4 regions of the Rhodococcus sp. MT28 genome follow, and region 4 is predicted to be linked to each of the others. Evidence: riboswitches for the same ligand, from Rfam matches in the RefSeq annotation. Region 4 holds a riboswitch; each other region holds the start of a gene.
The links. Region 4 has a riboswitch for S-adenosylmethionine ahead of AC1Q6C_RS22630 (aminotransferase class V-fold PLP-dependent enzyme). Riboswitches for the same ligand answer to the same signal wherever they lie in the genome.
Positions count from the first base shown of each region.

Region 1: linked by a shared signal. The riboswitch ahead of AC1Q6C_RS03585 (LLM class flavin-dependent oxidoreductase) and the one ahead of AC1Q6C_RS22630 (aminotransferase class V-fold PLP-dependent enzyme) in region 4 are both predicted to bind S-adenosylmethionine.
Region 2: linked by a shared signal. The riboswitch ahead of AC1Q6C_RS03315 (FAD/NAD(P)-binding protein) and the one ahead of AC1Q6C_RS22630 (aminotransferase class V-fold PLP-dependent enzyme) in region 4 are both predicted to bind S-adenosylmethionine.
Region 3: linked by a shared signal. The riboswitch ahead of AC1Q6C_RS18315 (putative leader peptide) and the one ahead of AC1Q6C_RS22630 (aminotransferase class V-fold PLP-dependent enzyme) in region 4 are both predicted to bind S-adenosylmethionine.

Region 1 is NZ_JBXAFD010000001.1:759,588-761,782, forward strand. It holds gene AC1Q6C_RS03580 (NtaA/DmoA family FMN-dependent monooxygenase) at 1-49, opposite strand, end outside; gene AC1Q6C_RS03585 (LLM class flavin-dependent oxidoreductase) at 79-1,158, opposite strand; SAM riboswitch class I at 1,163-1,258, opposite strand; gene AC1Q6C_RS03590 (ABC transporter substrate-binding protein) at 1,438-2,195, opposite strand, start outside.
Region 2 is NZ_JBXAFD010000001.1:694,462-696,656, forward strand. It holds gene fahA (fumarylacetoacetase) at 1-676, shown strand, start outside; SAM riboswitch class I at 755-848, shown strand; gene AC1Q6C_RS03315 (FAD/NAD(P)-binding protein) at 853-2,195, shown strand, end outside.
Region 3 is NZ_JBXAFD010000004.1:404,303-406,497, forward strand. It holds gene AC1Q6C_RS18310 (ABC transporter substrate-binding protein) at 1-902, opposite strand, end outside; gene AC1Q6C_RS18315 (putative leader peptide) at 1,040-1,144, opposite strand; SAM riboswitch class I at 1,138-1,232, opposite strand; gene AC1Q6C_RS18320 (GNAT family N-acetyltransferase) at 1,250-1,840, opposite strand; gene AC1Q6C_RS18325 (FAD-dependent oxidoreductase) at 1,849-2,195, opposite strand, start outside.
Region 4 is NZ_JBXAFD010000006.1:27,143-29,337, reverse strand. It holds gene AC1Q6C_RS22630 (aminotransferase class V-fold PLP-dependent enzyme) at 1-1,229, opposite strand, end outside; SAM riboswitch class IV at 1,283-1,397, opposite strand; gene AC1Q6C_RS22625 (PucR family transcriptional regulator) at 1,458-2,195, opposite strand, start outside.

The sequences.
Region 1 (2,195 bases), on a different contig from region 4:
AGTGAACGTGAGCGTCGGGTCGAGGTACGGCGGAGCGTGATGCAGTCATGGCCGAAATATCCTTAGCGCGAAGTCAAGTCAGGAGGAGTGGGCGAATCGATTTGCGGGCCGCTGCAGACCGAGGTTGCCCCTCAGGGTCGATCCCGGAACCGGGCGTCGCGTCAACCCGGCTTTGGACAGCGTCGGAAGCACGAATTTGGCCAGCACCGGAAGGTCCTCGTCGATCACGAGAGCATGGAAATGAACACCGTCGAGGTGTCCCGCCAATTCCTTCAGAACCACGGCCGCTTCCCCCGGATCTGCAGCCAGGAGCAGTCGGCCGGTGACGACGGCATTCCCGTACGAGTTCAGCTCGGTCCTCCGCTGCGCCGCAGACAGATTCGGCGTATCGAATGCCACATCGACCTCGGCGAACACCAATGACGCGCCCTCATCGCGCGCCTTGGCAGCCGACTGTGCAATGGTCTCCACCGAATCACCGGAAACGAGAACAACATCCGGCTGGCGTGGATCGATTTCGCCGTAGCGGCCGAACACCACCAACTGGCCTTGAGGCGGCCGCGGAACGATTGCCGGCCCCTTCACCGAGAACGTGTCGCCCTCGAAATTGACGTAATGCAGACGATCACGTTCGAGGAAACGCCCACTGAGATAGTCACGAACGACGGCGTCGTCCTCCCACGAGTCCCAGAGATCGGTCACAACGGTGACCGAATCCCGCTGCTCTTGCTGACGCGCCGACTCCGTTGTTACCGGAGCCCTCCCCCACGCCCTCGCCGCGGCATCGTCTTCGACCGGAACAGCAAGCCAGCCGCCACGCCCACGCGAGGAGTAGTCCAATGTCGCCAATTGCGAAGAGGTGTGGAACGGTTCGGCGTACGTGGTCCCGACGACGGGGACCAGTCCGATCGTGCTGGTCGTCGCCGCCACGTATGACGCCCTGGAGACGGCATCGATGCGGCCGACAACGTCACCACTCGGAGGGAGGATGGAATCGTCGAACGTCGCGAAGGTGAAGCCCGCATTCTCGGCAGCCGCGACGCGATCGCGCACGGCCTTACCCGTGAGCAACTGATCCGGGCGATGTGAGCTTCGGCGCCAGGCAGCGGGGTGAGTGCCCTCGCCGTCAAGTTCGATACCCACGGCAAATACAGTCATGTGTCCTCCATCGGTCCTGGCGGTAGCACCCACACTGCGCAAACGAAGCGGGTTGCTGCGGCATCATCGAGCCAGGTCTCTCAGCCACTCTGGATGGTGGATGCAATCTATGCGGGCGACGCTGAACAAGTCAAATCACGATCGGCGAATCATATTGACCAACAACATATTTCAATACAATCATCCTGATCGAAAGGGTTGCGCAACGCTAGCCGACGTAGACACCAAAGAGCCCCGCCCGACTCGCGTCGGACGGGGCTCTCGGTGTGCGCTGAAACGCTACTTCGCGCCCATCCATGCCTGATCGAACAGCATGATTCCCGTGGCAGTGGGAACGACACCGTGAACATTCTTCTGCCAAGCCCAGAACGACGTCAGCCCGCCGATCGGCGCCGATGGAACCGTCTCGTTCCACAGCGTCTGAATTTTGCCGATGATCGCCAGGGTCGACGAATTGTCCTTGGCCTGTTGTAGATCTGCGATCAGCTGATCCATCGCCGGGTTCGCATATCCAGCAGTATTCGCCATCGAGGTGCTGTTGGTCGTGGAGAACAATCCGAGATCGAGAATCGACTCGTACATTCCGATGCCCGCGTGCGCGAGGTCGAAATCGTGCTTGACGTAGACGTTCTGCACGATGTCGCCGGCGTTGTTGGCCAAGATCAAGTTCACCTCGAACCCGACGGCCTGCAACAGTGACTGCACGGCGAGGCCGATCGCGTGGTCCTTCGGCTCACTGAGAACGACGTAGTCGAGGCTGCCGTCGTACCCGTCTGCCTTCGCCTGATTCAAAAGTTCCTTCGACTTTTCGGGGTCGTAGGCAATACCCGGTGTGTCTACATGCCATTGAGACGTCGGACCGAACAACTCCGAGCCCGGCAGTCCCTCACCGTTTTCCACTCGCTGATCGATCAACGTGGTGTCGAGCGCGTAGCCGATAGCCTGACGGACGCGAACATCCGAGCCCGGTCGGCCCTCACGGTTGTTGATAATCTCGGCACTACCGGCATTGAGCACGTCGATGTAGCCGGGGTAGC
Region 2 (2,195 bases), on a different contig from region 4:
CGGACCGTCCCGGCGCCTCGACATCGAAGCCGAGATGGGGTTCATCGTCGGAACTCCCTCGAAGATGGGCGATTCCATCACCCCGGACGAATTTGCCGAGTACGTCTTCGGCGCCGTCGTCGTGAACGACTGGTCTGCCCGAGACATCCAGGCGTGGGAGTACGTGCCCCTCGGTCCGAACCTGGGGAAGAGTTTCGCGACCTCCATCTCACCGTGGGTCGTACCCTTGCTCGCTCTCGAAGCAGCCCGAATCGACACTCCGGTGCAGGATCCCGAACCGCTTTCCTATCTGCGTGGTGAAGAGAAGTGGGGGCTGGACATCGACCTGGCCGTCGAATGGAACGGTCACGTCGTCTCCCGGCCGCCCTACGCCCAGATGTACTGGTCGCCTGCGCAGATGCTCGCGCACACCACCATCAACGGCGCAGCAGCGAGTACCGGCGATCTCTTCGCGTCCGGAACCATTTCCGGACCGGACAAAGATCAGCGCGGCGCCTTCATCGAGCTGACGTGGGGCGGCAAGGAACCCGTAGCTGTGGGCTCCGAGACCCGTACCTTTCTCGAAGACGGCGACACCATCGCCATCTCAGCCACCGCTCCCGGCGCCGGCGGATCACGAATCGGCTTCGGGGATGTTCACGCTCGGATCCTGCCTGCAACGCAAACCGAAAGATAGTGATTGACAACTGTTTGATTCACGCTGATCTGATGTCCGGAATTCCTTGCCTCACGATTCTCCGAAGATAAGCTGGACTAACCATCCAGAGCGATCGAGAGTCCTGGCTCCGTGACGTCGCAGCAACCCCCTCTGCTGAGGTGCGGGTGCTTTCTGCCAGGTCCGATGGAGGACTCGTGCCAGGCGATCGACCCCGTACCTCAGTGGGGACAGCAGCTGTCATCGTGATCGTGGGTGGTGGACCCCGCGGGACCGGCGTACTCGAGCGGATCCTCGCTCACGAATCGGTGAACGCCGATCCCACACCGATCGACATTCACGTTGTCGACCCGTATCCGGCAGGCGCCGGCCGTATTTGGCGAGGCAGCCAGGCGCCGCTTCTGTGGATGAATTCGACAACAGCGGACGTCACGATGTTCACCGACGAGACCACCGCCGTGATCGGCCCGGTGCTGCCGGGTCCGACCCTCGCGGAATGGGTCGCCGAGCGCTCGGCTGAGCTTGCCGAATTCCCAGAAATCGCAGCAGAAGTTCCGACGATCACCCCGTCGTCGTTTGCATCGAGGTCACTGCAGAGCCGATACCTGAACTGGGTGTTCGAGACTGCAGTCGACTCCGCGCCAGCGCACGTCGACGTTCGAGTTCATCGACGATCCGTGGTCGACATCGTGAACGTCGGCGAGACACAGACGGTTCATCTGGACGACGGAGCTGTCATCGACGCGACGACCGTCCTTCTCGCACAAGGGCACCCCGATGCGTTGCCTGCCCCACGTGAAACCGCGCTGACCAGCTTCGCGTCCGATCACGGGTTGACGTATGTGGGTCCGGGCTACACTGCCGACCTCGACGCCGATGTCATTCCCGAAGGCGAACCGGTTCTGATCGCCGGACTCGGGCTGGCTTTCGTCGACTGGATGGTTCTCCTCGCCGAGAGCCGTGGCGGCATCTTCGAACGCGGTGAAGACGGCATCCTCACTTACGCTCCCTCGGGTCGGGAACCCCTGTTGTATGCCGGATCTCGTCGCGGAGTGCCGTATCACTCCAAGATTTCGTACTCGATCGCTGACGCACGGCCACCGCTACCGCGGTTCTTCACCGCTGATCTCGTTCCCGGCGACGGACCGTTGGATTTCCGAAACGACATCTGGCCCTTGGCGTCGAAAGAACTGGCAGGCGCCCACTATCACGAGCTGTTCGCATCTCACCCGGATCGGACAGTGGGCACCTGGGAGGAGTTCGACGCCGAATTCGCCTCGCTGGCCTGGGGATCGCCTCGATTGCATGAACTGGTCGAGAACGCAGTCCCGAAGCCGGAAGACCGTATCGATCTCGAGCGGCTGAACCGCCCACTCGGCGGTGAGCGCTACGACGGGCTTGCCGAGGTCCAATCCCGGATCACCGAATACATCTCGGCAGATGTCGCGCGGAGGTCGGACCCGTATTTCAGCGCCGACGCGGCTGTCTTCTCAGCGCTGCTGTCGACGTACATGACCGTCGGAGAATTGTTGCGGCGCGG
Region 3 (2,195 bases), on a different contig from region 4:
AAGAAGCTCACACCCGGGTTCGGCCTTGTGAGGATTCGTCCACCCGCGCCCTCGATCTGCGGCGCATCCTGCGGAAGCGCATCGCTGACCGCATCGAGCTGGCCGGAGGCCACGCTGCCCGCCCGCACACCGGATTCGGGAACCACCGTGAAGTCGACGCCATCGAGGTACGCCTCGCCCTGATGCGCGACCGCATCCGAGGCCCAGTTGTATCCCGCACGCTTGGCGATCTTGACGCTCTTGTCCTGCTGCCAGTCGGTGTACACGAACGGTCCGGAGGCGATCACCGCTGCACCGGGGCAGCGCTGCTCGGATGCCAGCGCGGTGGTGGAATCGGCGAGGATTCCGAGCTGTGGCGTCGAAGTTGCTTGCAGGAACTGAACATTGGGTCCGGAGAAATTGATCTTCGCCGTGTGAGCATCTACGACGTCGGTACCGGCGTACGAGGACAGGTAACTCTTCGCCAACGACGCGTTCGGTCCCAGGTTCTTGACCGAGTCGAAGGTCTTCTTCACCGAATCCGCCGTCACCGGTGTGCCGTCACTGAAGGTGGCGTCGTCGCGAAGGACGAACGTGAAGCTCGCGGCGTCGGGGCTGATCTCCCAGCTCTTGGCGAGCCACGGGGTGATCTCTCCGGTGTCGGGATTTTGATCGGTAAGCGAATCCACCACTGTCCGAGTGACATACACGGTCTGGTTACTGCCGGCCTGGGCCGGATCGGCGCACGTCGGCGCCTGTGACAGACCGTAGCGAAGGGTTCCGCCGGACTGGGCGGGGCCTGCGTCGGCAGCACTGTCACTCCCGCTGCTGCAGCCGGCGAGGACGGTGCCGAGAACCGAGACAGCACCGATACCGGCGATTACGGTCGCGCGTTTGCGGGCACCGAATGAGGGCGAAGACACCAAGAACTCCTAAAGAGGCATGCCGAAGAGCGCACCCGTCGCCTGAGACGAGAAAGGCGATCGAGCACGAATCACTTGTGAGAGAAGAGAAAACAGACTTGTCGACGACTCGCCTGAGTGTGAATGACTGACCGAGGTCAGTTGGTACAGAAAGATCCCGCGGTGCGGCACAGGTCTACGTGACGACGCGACCAGGCGGTATCGAAACCGCCTTCGACTGCCTTCATTTCGTGTTCCTCCATCGGTCCTGGCGGTAGCACCCGCACCCGATCACTCGGGGGGTTGCTGCGACTTCAATGAGCCAGGTCTCTCGGTCGCTCTGGATGGTCGTTCGCAAGTGTACGAGGTCAAACCCGGGTGTTGTCAACCCGGTCGGTAGGAATTGCTGCTCGAGTCACATTTTCGAGGACCCGAAGCTGCTTTTCGAACGGGTGGATGCCCACCTCTTCGGGCGAGAGTGAAGCGTCGTAAAGCGGTGTGTATCCACTGGACAGATACAGCGCGACGGCCTCGGGTTGCCGAGGGCCCGTCGTGAGAAACACCCGGTTGTATCCACGAAGTTCGATCTCTCGTTCCAACTCGCGAACGACGGCCTTGCCGAGGCCGCGCTTCCGATGGTCGACCGATGTCCAGATTCTCTTCAGTTCGGCAGTGGTGGAATCGAATTGACGAAACGCACCGCCGGCGATCGGCAGACCGTCGTGGGTGAGCACCAGAAGCGCACCCTGCGGGTAGGCAAATTCTTCTGCCGGATACGTCGTGAGATCCTCGAGCATCGCTTCGTGAGTACCGCCGTAACGCGAACTGTATTCGAGTGCCAAGTCCGCGATCAGTGGAGCTGCCAAGGGATCGTCCTGCGATACCGAATAGACCTCTACCGCTCCGACACCCTCGAGCTGTCGAGTTCCGAGCTCCAGTGCCACAACACTTTCCTCCATGAATCTGGTCAACGCTCCCCCAGCCTGAAAACTTCCGGAGCGAGGGTGGTTCCGTCGACGAGGTCCGCCACAAGTTCTCCCAAGGCCGGACCGAACTTGAACCCATGCCCCGAGAACCCCGCCGCCACTGTGACGGCGCCGACTCGGTCGATGACGAAGTTACTGTCCGGCGTGCTCGTGTACAGGCACGTGATCGACTCGACACGGGTGGAATCGACGCCGGGCAACCACGACTCGGCGTACTGGGCCAATCGCTGCTCTCCGTCGACATCAGGGGTGTAGTCACGGGTCTGCGGAGTCACCACCGGCCCGGTCGCGTGTTCGCCGATCTTGATCCCGTCCTCGGAACCGAGCC
Region 4 (2,195 bases):
TTCCAATCACGCTGATTCGAAACCAGGATGTTCACGGCGTCGACCAACCGCGTCACGTCGTCCGAGCTGCTACCGAGGCCGAGGCTGGCGCGAACTGCACCGCCGGAGAGGCCGAGGCGCGCGAGTACCGGATGTGCGCAGAAGCGACCGTCGCGAACTCCGATGCCGTGCTCGGCGGAGAGGAATGCGGCGATCTCGCCCGCTTCGAATCCGTCAACGGTGAAGGTGACGATTCCGACGGCGTCAGGAGCGTCGTTCCACAGTCGCACGAGTGAGACGCCCTCGATGGCGGACAAGCCGTCAGTGAGCTGGGCGGTGAGCGCCTTCTCATGCTCGGCGATCACGTCGAAGTCCAGGGCGTGCAGGGTTTCGCAGGCGGTCGCGATGGCAGCCGCACCGAGCACGTTGGGGGAACCCGCCTCGTGGCGTGCGGGCGCGCAAGCCCACTCGGTGGACGCGATGGTCACCTCACGCACGGCGCCGCCGCCGGCGAGGTACGGCTGAGCTTCGTCGAGCCAGTCACGGCGGCCGACGAGAACGCCGGCGCCGAAGGGCGCGTACAGCTTGTGGCCCGAGAACGCTACGTAGTCGACGCCGCATTCCTGCAGGTCGATGCGACGGTGGGGAGCCAACTGAGCAGCGTCGACGAGGATACGTGCGCCGCAACGGTGAGCGATGTCAGCCAAACGTGCAATCGGCAGGATCTCACCGGTCACGTTGGAGGCCCCGGTGATTGCGAGCAGCGCGGCAGGCTTGGTGCACAGTTCACCGATCAGACGCTCGATCGTTTCTTCGATGGTGTCTGCGGCGGTGACGATACGAGCGTCGTTCCACGGCAACAGGTTTGCGTGATGCTCGACGTCGAGGACGACGGTGCTGCCGGGGACGCACTGCGCAAGCAGGTTCAGCGAATCGGTGGTGTTCCGGGTGAAGACGACAACCTGATCGTCGGCACAGTTCACGAAACGAGCAACGGATTCACGAGCGTTCTCGTAGGTGAGCGTGGAGATCCGGGACGCGTAGCCGGCACCGCGGTGGACGCTGGCGTATGTCGGCAGCAACTCGGCGATACGGTCGGTGACCTGGGCCAATGCCGGCGCACTCGCGGCGTAGTCGAAGTTGGCGTAGGAGCATTCGCCACCCTGAACCAATGGAACCTGCAGGTCGGCACCCGAAACCTTGGCAATCGCGGTGGTGCAGCAGGTGTCGGCACTCAATACAGCAGTCATCGAAGACAATCCTCACGTTCAAGGACTCGTTCGTCGGGAGATGGCCCCGGAAGAGTCCGCGCTTGCCGCATTCGTTTTCGAACGCAGCCGGGTCGTCACCCGGAGCACCCCACCGCGGAGGAGGGTTGCCGACCAGCAAGCCGGGGCTGAACACTGGTACTCGTGACCTGGCAACGAGGATGGCAGGAACCTCCCGTGCTTGTCAAGACGAAGCCGCGAAGATCTCCGTCAGGGCGCGATGGTCCGGCAAGCAAGGTGGAGCGCGAGTCTCGTTTCCGGATCTGCGAGATCCACCGAGAGAAGGCGCTGAATTCTATCGATCCGACTCGATACGGTGTTGCGGTGCAACCCCATTCGGGTTGCGGTGTGAGCCAGAGACGATTCTTCGTCGAGGTACGTCGACAGAGTCTCGAGCAACTCTCCATTGGAATCGCGTAGCGGTGCGAGCAATGCTGCGGCCGCAGGCTGGAAGGTGTCGGTTCGCGTCCACGCCAGCAGCAACTGCGCCAGCCCGAGGCGGTCCACGTGCAGGAATCGACCTGTTTGAGATCGGGAACCGGCGAGCCGAGCGGCATCCCCGGCCTCCGACAGGGACGAACCGATTCCGGCCGGGCCGTCGTGTGCGCGTCCCACACCTACCCAGGTCTCCATCGTGGGTTCCAACCTGGCCTGAGCTGCACGGATGCACTCGGCGATCCTGGTGATCGCCTCCGGTCGCGGCTCACCTGGCAGAGTCGTCCACGCCGCCCAGCCGTCAGCCTGTTCCACGACATTGGCGTCGATTCCCTCGGCGGCGAGAGCATCTGCAACCTCGCTGCGTCTTGCCACCAGGTCGACCTCACCGACCGCCAGGACTTTGATGCCGATGTGCCATCCGTCCAGCATCCAACCCGCGTCGAGTGCGCGCCGGAGCAGTCCGGGTGTGGCGTCTGCTGACGTGTCGATCAGTTCACCGAGCAACGCGCT